4 regions of the Nonomuraea sp. NPDC059194 genome follow, and region 2 is predicted to be linked to each of the others. Evidence: riboswitches for the same ligand, from Rfam matches in the RefSeq annotation. Region 2 holds a riboswitch; each other region holds the start of a gene.
What was found. Region 2 has a riboswitch for cyclic di-AMP ahead of ACFXJ8_RS23955 (glycoside hydrolase family 25 protein). Riboswitches for the same ligand answer to the same signal wherever they lie in the genome.

Region 1 (2,192 bases), on a different contig from region 2:
CTTGCGTGCGCTGCCGTGTCGCGACCTCGGTGGTCCTAGCGGGAGATGACCTTGCGCAGGTGGCCGCGGCCCAGGTAGCCGGCGCCACCGACGATGGCCAGGCCGCCGATGAGGGCGAGCGCGGTGCCGGTGTGGCCGTTCTCGTCCTTGGTCTCGGTACGGGCGGCGGTGGTCGTGGTGCCCGAGTCGAAGGCTGCGGGCTCGACGGCCGCGCCGCCCTGCTCGTCGCCCTTCTTCTCGTCCTTCTTCGCGACGACCTCGACCTTCTTGGCCTCGGCGGCCTTCTTCTTCTCAGCCACGGCGAGCAGGTCGACCGGCGGCTTGGCCGGGTTCCTGTCCTTGCGGCTCCACGCGCCGCTGGAGAAGGCGACCGGGTGGTTCTTCTTGCCCACGCCGTCGCCCCACTTGGTGATGACGTACTGGACCTTGATGTGGCCCTGACCGCCGTTGCCGTTCACCATCAGGCTGTTGGGGTTGAACCTGCCGCCGGTGAGGTCGGCGAAGGTCTTGGCGTCGAGGTCGAGCATGATGCCGTTGTTCGAGGGGTTGCCGGGGCCGCGGTCACCGACGAAGAACGGGGCCTTCTTGCCCTTGTAGATGACGTAGCCCTCGGTCATGAGGGGCCAGCTCGGGCTGGCGGCAAGGCCCTTGCGCATCGAGATGCCACTGGCGGGCAGACCGGTGTCACCGGCGCGGCCGGAGGCGTCGTCCCAGTAGTAGGAGGCGGTGGTGGATCCCTGGAGGAGGGTCCGCTGCTCGGTGGCCTGGCTGATGTCGGGGGCGGTGGGCTCGGCGAAAGCGGCGGCGGCGCCGGTACCGGCGGCGAGGGTGGTGGTGACGAGCAGGGCGGAAACGCGCATGCCGAAGCGGCGGGTCATGAAAGTCCTTTGTGCGAGGGATAGGGAGATCCGCGCTCAAATGAAGATCAGGCAAAGGCGTAGCCGGGCATGGGCCTGACAGTCGCTACGCAAAAAGGGAGCGCGAAGGAAGCGGGAAGAAGGCGCCGCTCAGTTCGGGGGGTGCAAGTACACGAGTATGGTCCTCTCCATCTCGCCTACCGGGTTAGCTGACGGGTTCGGGCGTGGAGATGCCCTACCGGCACTGGGCCGGATTCACCCCAAGGAGATGGGTCCCCGGTTCCCGCGTTCGCGGGATTCGGCGCCGACCGGCCGACTCTCCCTGGTGAAGAGCTCGGTCACCGCTCGGTAATGCAATGGACTCTAGGGGCAAACCACCCCAAAGGCAAAAGCAAAGCCATGAATCGGAAAGAAGATCTACCCTTTATCGTCACGATTCGACAGGCGCAGAAGGCACGGAAACCCCTGCGAAACAACGGGTTTCGCAGGGACCGGCACGGTAATTCGATCAATGGCGAAAAATCATGAAAAAGTCTTGGTTGAACGCCGGATTGGTCACGGCGTCGAGGGGCGCGGCCCCAGCGGTACGGGTCTGGTGGCGCGGCCCTGGCGGGGCGGCTTCGCTTTGCGCGGCCCTGGCGGGCTTTGCTTTGCGCGGCCCTGGTGGGGCGGCTTCGCTTTGCGCGGCTTTGGTGGTGCGGCTTCGCTTTGCGCGGCCCTGATGGCGCGGCTTTGCTTGGCCGTACGGGGCGCCCCGTGTCCGCCGCGCCGCGGACACGGGGCGCGGTCCGTCAGACCTCGAGCTTCTCCTCGATCGCGCGCAGCCGGTGCCGCGCCATCGCGAGGTTGGCCCTGGCCCGGTCCAGCGCGAGGTAAAGGAACAGTCCCTTGCCGCCCCTGCCGGTCATCGGCCTGATGATGTGGTACTGGCCGGTCAGCGTGATGAGGATGTCCTCGATGGTGTCCTTGAGGCCGAGGGAGTCCATCGTGCGCAACTTGGCCTTGACGACCTCGGTGTTGCCCGCGGCCGCCACCTGCAGGTCCAGGTCCTTGGCTCCGCCCAGGGCGCCCAGCGCCATGCCGCTGCCGTAGTCGACCACGACGGCGCCGACAGCGCCGTCGATCGCCATCATCTCCTTGAGAGAGACGTCCATGCTGGCCATGCGTTTCCTCCGTGTGGATTGAGTCACTTTCGCGATGCGATGGCGGCGACGCTCGCCGCCGTCTTGCGACCCTCCAGTCGCAGCAGCCCGAGGTTGGTACCGGGCTCAGCCAGGACTGTGAGGACGATCGTGGGACCGGCCGCGTAGAAGGCGGCGAAGCCCGCGGTGCCCG
Region 2 (2,192 bases):
TTCATCCGCGACAGCCGCTCCACACGGTCCTGTTCCTCATCGCAGCATGTGCACTGGTAGTCCAGCTCTAGCCGGTCCAGGACTTCTGTCCCGTACTCGGCGACCATGAACTCCACCATGCCGCGATGCAGGCGCGCCAGTCTGTGACGCCGTCTTCCGTACCGGGAGAAGTACTCGTCGACAGCGGTCACAGTCTCCGCGTTCAAGGTCACATTCGCTCCTCTGGCGGCAGGACGGATTCGGTGGGACACCGATCTCTACTCTCATCCGGATCTACAAGGTATGACCTGTCCTCGCTCGAGGCCGACCACCATCTCCCCCAGGAAGTAGGCCCCGCACCGTCAACAACTACCTCTCCGCGCGAGCCCGGGTAGCCGAGGTACCACTGTCCGCGTCGGCAGCCTGACCATGAGTGGCGACCACCGCGGCTCGCAGGAGCGCACCGTGTTCTTCGGCCACGCGCCCACTCGAAGGGGGGCCGTGCGTCCGGTTCGACGCCGTGCGGCACCCACTGCGGGCGGGGCCGGAGGCGGCCCGACGAGGTCGCCCTGGCCATGGAGGCCCATGTACGGCGGGCTTGGCGATCCGTGGCCGTTTTACTTATCCGGATTTTGCTTTTTGAGCGGTCCTTTATTAGGGTCCGGCGTTACCGGATGGTTATCGGCCTTCACTGGGAGGGCTGCCACCGGCCGCCGAGTTCCCGCCCAGCGGGGAGCCGGGGACCCAGCCTTCTGGGGTGAATCCGCGACCCCGAGCAGAGTGCGGCCTGCTCGAAATCCAGCGGTAGGGCATCTCCTGGCCCGAACCCGTCAGCTAACCCGGTAGGCGTCCCAAGGAGAGGACCCACCTCTTGTACAAGCTGTTCACAATGCCGCACAAGAAAGCCCGGCTGGTAGGCGCGTGCGTCGCGGCAGCGGCGCTGGTCTGGGCCACCCCCGCCATGGCCACCGCCGAAACCAAGCCGTACGGCGTGGACGTCTCCAACCACGACCAGGGCTTCGACTGGGGTGCCGACGGGCTGTCGTTCGGCATCGCCAAGGCCAGCGAGGGCACCTCGTTCGCCGACGCCACGTTCGCCCGCAACTGGGCCGAGATCAAGAAGAACGGGCTCGTTCGCGGCGCCTACCACTTCGGCCGTCCCGGCGCCGATCCGGTACGGCAGGCCGACCGGTTCCTCGACGTCGTCAAGAAGCAGGGGCTGGATAACGGCGACCTGCTCATCCTGGACCTGGAGGTGACCGACGGGCGTTCGGCCAAGGAGGTCAACGCCTGGGCCAAGCGGTGGCTGGAGCGCGTCAGGGCCGCGACCGGGGTCAAGCCGATCTTCTACAGTTCGTGGTCGTTCGCCCAGCGGCACGGCGACGGGCTGGGCGACTACCCGCTCTGGGTCGCCCACTACGGCAAGGCGAAGGGCGAGGTCAGCGCGCCGAAGCCATGGAAGGAGTGGGCGATCCACCAGTACGCGTCCACGGATCACGACCACAACGTCGCCAGCCTCTCCCCCATGGGGCTGCGCGATCTGGGCTTCCACAAGCGGGCCTAGGTCGGAGGTGAGGGCCGGGTCAACCGATCGGTTGACCCGGCCCTCAGCTTTTCGATCCCGACAAGCCCACCAATCACCCGATGTCGCGACATATCGCCATTCCTACGATGGGTCGTGGAGGGAACACCCCCGCACGGCGGGGCCGCGACCACCGCACTGGCCGCGGCCCCGCATCCCCTCGTCCCCCCGGGCGGTGTTCCCCCGCGACGTCCCCCATTACCGCGCGGTGAACCGGCGACGGCCCTCCGGGATGTGCTCCAGAGGGGGCCGCGGCGCCCACCCCGGCGCGGCACGGCGAGCCCGCGAGACCGCGAGACCGTGTGACCGCGAGTCCGACGCCGCGACCTGGGACCGCGTGACCGCGAGTCCGTGTGACCGCGAGACCGCGAGACCGCGAGACCGCGAGACCGCGAGACCGCGAGACCGACGCCGCAACCTGGGACCACGTCCGTGACCGCGAGATCGACGCCGCGCCCCAGGGCGGGGGGCTCAGGTCAGGGCGTACATGCGGATCGCCACCACGTCCTCGCTCGCCTCGCGGGCCAGCCCGACGAACACGGTCTCGGCGAGCCAGCGGTGGGCCGGTGCGTCGGTGCGGAAGGTCGGCGACGTGCGGTAGTAGACGCCGGCCGAGGCCACCTGGAGGTCG
Region 3 (2,192 bases), on a different contig from region 2:
CTGATGCCGACCCGCTGGTAGGCGGCCATGACCAGGCCGGAGCAGTCGTAGGAGCTCGGGCCCTCGGCGCCCCACACGTACGGCTTGAGCTGCTGCGTCAGCGCCCAGCGCGCGGCGGCTGCCGCCTTGCCGCTGCCGACGATCGGCAGGTTGACCTTGGTGGCGCGGGTGCCGGGCCGCCCGGCCTCGCCGAGCGCGCGCCTGAACAGGCTGCTCTCGACCTTGGCCACCATGGAGGAGATCTTGTCGCGCCTGCCGTCCAGGTCGTCGACGAGCTTCTGCACCTCGGCCAGGCGTGACTTGGCCGTCGCCCTGGCCTGCTCGGCGGCGGCGATGGACTCGGCGAGCTCCTTGACCTCCTGGCCCTGCTGCTGGCCGAGGGCGTAGGAGGTGGCGGCGGCGTCGAGGAAGGCGTCGGGGTCGGCGGAGCTGGCGAAGGCGAGGCCGTTGGAGAAGCCGCCGGTCATGTAGGTGCTCTCGGCGAGGATCGTGGCCCGCGCGCGTTTGGCGGCCAGGTCGGCCTCGCTGGTGGCCAGGATCTTCTTGGCCTTCTCCGCGGACTTCTTGACGCCCTTGAGCTTCTCGCGCTGGCCGTTGTACTGCTCGGTGAGCGTCTCGATGTCGTTGTGGAGCTTCTCGACCTGCTCGGCGAGCTCCTTGAGCGTGGGTTTGGGGTCGGCTGTGGCCGTACCGAGTGGCGTGGTGAGGGCCAGGACGGCCATCGCGGCGCCCACGATCGCGAACCGCATCCGGCGGGAACCGGGTTCGTGGGGGCGGGCGTGCTCGCCCGCGGACTTCCCCTCGCGGCTGCGCCTGCGCTTCACCAACCAGCTCCTCTCGTAGTCGCCGACCGGGTTAGCTGACGGGTTCGGGCCGGAGCAGCCCTACCGAGCGTGGCTCGGACTCACCCCTTGGCGACTGGCGGCCGCCGGCGGGTCCCCGGCTCCCCGTGTTGGGGGGATTAGGCGCGCCCCCACGCCTTGGCGCGCGGGGGACATCGTCGGTGGACACTAGTGCAAGCAAGGTTCGTGCTCAACCAGAACTGCCAATCCAGTAGAGGACGCGCATCCAAAGGATCACGGACAGATCACGCAAAAGCCCGATCGACCAGGGGATTGCAAAGCTTTTACCGAGATTCGCGAAGGTTTGTCGGGTTTGTCGTGCAGGGATGCGTAACGTGCTCGCCCAGCCACAGTGAGTCATGTGACGGTAGTTAAGGGTGGGCCGAAACGAGCTAGGTACGCTGAAGGGCCATGGAGCAGGTCGTCGAGCGCACAATGCAGGACACCGAGATCGTCGTACGGCGGGCCCGCACGCCGGACGTCAGGTCGATCAGACGCCTGGTCGACATCTACGCGGGAGCGGGCCGCAAGCTGCTGGAAAAGGCCACGGTCACGCTGTACGAGGACGTCCAGGAGTTCTGGGTCGCCGAGCGCGGCGGCCAGGTCGTCGGCTGCGGCGCGCTCCATGTGCTCTGGGAGGACCTCGCCGAGATTCGCACGGTCGCCGTGGACCCCGCCGTCAAAGGTTCAGGAATCGGTCACCGTATTGTTACCGCGCTCGTGGCAGCGGCCCGTGACCTGGGGCTTCGCAGGGTCTTCTGTCTGACGTTCGAGGTCGACTTCTTCGCCCGGCACGGCTTCGTGCCGATCCAGGGGACACCGGTGTCGCCCGAGGTCTACGCCGAGTTGCTGGCCTCCTACGACGAGGGTGTGGCCGAGTTTCTCGACCTCGAGCACGTCAAGCCCAACACCCTTGGCAACACCAGGATGTTGCTCCATCTGGACGCAGTTGACTATGGGGTTGACCAAGGGGAAAGGTGATTGTTGATACTCATGTCGATACGTTGGGCAACAGCAAGCATGTGTCCTGACATGTGCCACATGCGCCATCGAAGCGAGGTGACACGGTGAGCACTGGACAGCCGCCGTATCCGCAGGATCAACCTGATGACAATTCCGGATACGGTCAGCAGAACGCGGGACGCCCGGGCGAGCAGCCCGATCCTGACGTGACGGTCGTGGGCTACCGCCATGAGGGCGGCGGCTACGGCCAGCCGCCCCAGGGCCAGCCCGACTACGGCCAGCAGCAGGGCCAGCAGCAGGGCTACGGCCAGCAGCAGCAGGGATACGGCCAGCAGGGCTACGGTCAGGGTCAGCAGCCCGGCTACGGCCAGCCCTCTGGCCAGCAGC
Region 4 (2,192 bases), on a different contig from region 2:
GTTTGGACCCGGCCGAAGGGCGCCAGGCCGCCTTTGGTGCTGGAGTGGCAGGCGGTCAGGCGCCGCCGGATACTCGTGCGGTGATGTCGTCGCCGATCTCGTGCGTCGTACGGCCGGCCCACCCGGCGAGGCGCTCGACGATGTCGTCGGCGACGGCCTGCTCGACGCGGGCCGCCTCCTCGGTCAGGCCGAGGTGGTCGAGCATCATGGCGACGGACAGGATGGTGGCGGTCGGGTCGGCCTTGCCCTGGCCGGCGATGTCGGGCGCGCTGCCGTGGACCGGCTCGAACATGCTGGGCGCGGTCCTGTCGGGGTTGATGTTGCCGCTGGCGGCCAGCCCGATGCCGCCGGCGATGGCGGCGCCGATGTCGGTGATGATGTCGCCGAACAGGTTGTCGGTCACGATCACGTCGAAGCGCTCAGGCTGGCTGACGAAGAACATCGAGGCGGCGTCGATGTGCTGGTAGTCGGTCGTGACGTCGGGGAAGTCGGCGGCGACCCGGTTGAACGTGCGCATCCAGAGGTCGCCCGCGTAGGTCAGCACGTTGGTCTTGTGGACCAGCGTGAGCTTCTTGCGGGGGCGCTCGGCGGCCTTGGCGAAGGCGTAGCGGACCACGCGCTCGACGCCGTAGGCGGTGTTGAGCGACTCCTGGGTGGCGATCTCGTGGGGCGTGCCGCGCCGCAGGACGCCGCCTGCTCCCGCGTAGAGGCTCTCGGTGCCCTCGCGGACGACGACCATGTCGATGTCTTCGGCGGTGGTGTCGGCCAGCGGGGTCTCCACGCCGGGGAAGAGCTTCACCGGGCGCAGGTTGACGTAGTGGTCGAGCTCGAAGCGGAGTCGCAGCAGCAGGTCGCGCTCGAGCACCCCCGGCGGGACGCTCGGGTCGCCGATCGCGCCGAGCAGGATGGCGTCGTAACCGCGCAGCTCCTGCAGGGTTTCGTCGGTGAGGGTCTCACCGGTGGCGTTGTAGCGGGTGGCGCCCAGATCGTAGTGGGTGGTCTCGATCTTGGCGCCGACCGCCTCCAGGACCTTGAGCCCTTCGGCGACGACCTCGGTGCCGATCCCGTCCCCGGGGATGACGGCCAGACGAATGTTGCGCGACTCCATGGCCGGTACCTTACCTGCTCGTCTCGGCTGGCGAACACCGCATCTCAAGGTCCGGACATTCCGTTTTGTCTGGATTGCGGTCTTTTGACCCTTTCGTTAGAGTCCCTGCCAGCCTAATCCGCTGCGACGTCCGCACGGAGCCGGGGACCCATTCCCCCCTGGGGCGAATCGGCATCCCCATGTCGTAGGGCGACTTCCACGCCCGAGCCCGTCAGCTAACCCGGTCGGCCCCGTGGAAGGACATTCCCCTGTCTCGGATCATCACGGCCGCCGTTGTCGGCGGCCTCCTCGCCGTAGGATCAACCGCCGCCGCCTCCCCCGCGACGGCCGCCCCCATCCAGGTGAAGCCCCCCAAGAGCCAGCCGGTCCAACCTGGCGACACCAGGCCCGCTCAGGCCGACCCCGCCCGTACGGTGACCCTCACCGGAGCGGACATCAAGAAGGCCCAGCTCAAGCAGACCCCCAAGCCCGCATGGCAGATCGCGTTGAAGTTCGCGATGTCCAAGCAGGGCACGCCGTACGTCTGGGGCGGCACCAGCCCCAGCGGCTACGACTGCTCGGGGCTGATGCTGAGGGCCTACCAGAAGGCGGGGATCCAGCTTCCCCGTGTGGCCCGCGACCAGTACCGGGCCTTCGACAAGAAGATCGAGTGGAAGGACCTGAAGCCCGGCGACCTGGTGTTCTTCAGCAACCTCGGGCACGTCGGAATGATCTCCAAGGACGGCTACATGGTGCACGCGCCGCGCACCGGTGACGTGGTGAAGGAGGAGAAGCTCAGCGCGTGGCGCCGGCAGGCGTTCGTCGGCGCGGTACGGCCCGACCCGAAGGGCGTGGCGCAGGCGCGGGAGCTGGCCGAGGCCGAGAGCGAGGCCGAGTCGGCCCCGCTGTCACTACGGGCCACTCTTTAGATTCCCATTCATCAGCCCGGGAGCCACCGTCCCCAGGGGTTCCCGGGCTGACGCGTGCGCGCAGGGACGGCCCGGTGGAGCAGGGGGAACTCCACCGGGTGGTCCCGTTCAGCGGGGAAAGGGGGAGCCGCCGTTGTCCCTGCGATCCAGCGCGGTCTGGACGGCCTCCGCCGCCT

Region 1: linked by a shared signal. The riboswitch ahead of ACFXJ8_RS35860 (hypothetical protein) and the one ahead of ACFXJ8_RS23955 (glycoside hydrolase family 25 protein) in region 2 are both predicted to bind cyclic di-AMP.
Region 3: linked by a shared signal. The riboswitch ahead of ACFXJ8_RS27665 (NlpC/P60 family protein) and the one ahead of ACFXJ8_RS23955 (glycoside hydrolase family 25 protein) in region 2 are both predicted to bind cyclic di-AMP.
Region 4: linked by a shared signal. The riboswitch ahead of ACFXJ8_RS39645 (C40 family peptidase) and the one ahead of ACFXJ8_RS23955 (glycoside hydrolase family 25 protein) in region 2 are both predicted to bind cyclic di-AMP.

The regions. Positions count from the first base shown of each region.
Region 1 is NZ_JBHZBH010000042.1:12,468-14,659, forward strand. It holds gene ACFXJ8_RS35860 (hypothetical protein) at 36-878, opposite strand; cyclic di-AMP (ydaO/yuaA leader) riboswitch at 1,037-1,171, opposite strand; gene ACFXJ8_RS35865 (hypothetical protein) at 1,649-2,020, opposite strand; gene ACFXJ8_RS35870 (roadblock/LC7 domain-containing protein) at 2,044-2,192, opposite strand, start outside.
Region 2 is NZ_JBHZBH010000020.1:58,703-60,894, forward strand. It holds gene ACFXJ8_RS23950 (hypothetical protein) at 1-212, opposite strand, end outside; cyclic di-AMP (ydaO/yuaA leader) riboswitch at 681-843, shown strand; gene ACFXJ8_RS23955 (glycoside hydrolase family 25 protein) at 869-1,543, shown strand; gene ACFXJ8_RS23960 (DUF3237 domain-containing protein) at 2,033-2,192, opposite strand, start outside.
Region 3 is NZ_JBHZBH010000025.1:61,453-63,644, reverse strand. It holds gene ACFXJ8_RS27665 (NlpC/P60 family protein) at 1-824, opposite strand, end outside; cyclic di-AMP (ydaO/yuaA leader) riboswitch at 830-978, opposite strand; gene ACFXJ8_RS27660 (amino-acid N-acetyltransferase) at 1,254-1,823, shown strand; gene ACFXJ8_RS27655 (RDD family protein) at 1,910-2,192, shown strand, end outside.
Region 4 is NZ_JBHZBH010000055.1:12,392-14,583, reverse strand. It holds gene ACFXJ8_RS39650 (3-isopropylmalate dehydrogenase) at 56-1,108, opposite strand; cyclic di-AMP (ydaO/yuaA leader) riboswitch at 1,209-1,352, shown strand; gene ACFXJ8_RS39645 (C40 family peptidase) at 1,450-2,016, shown strand.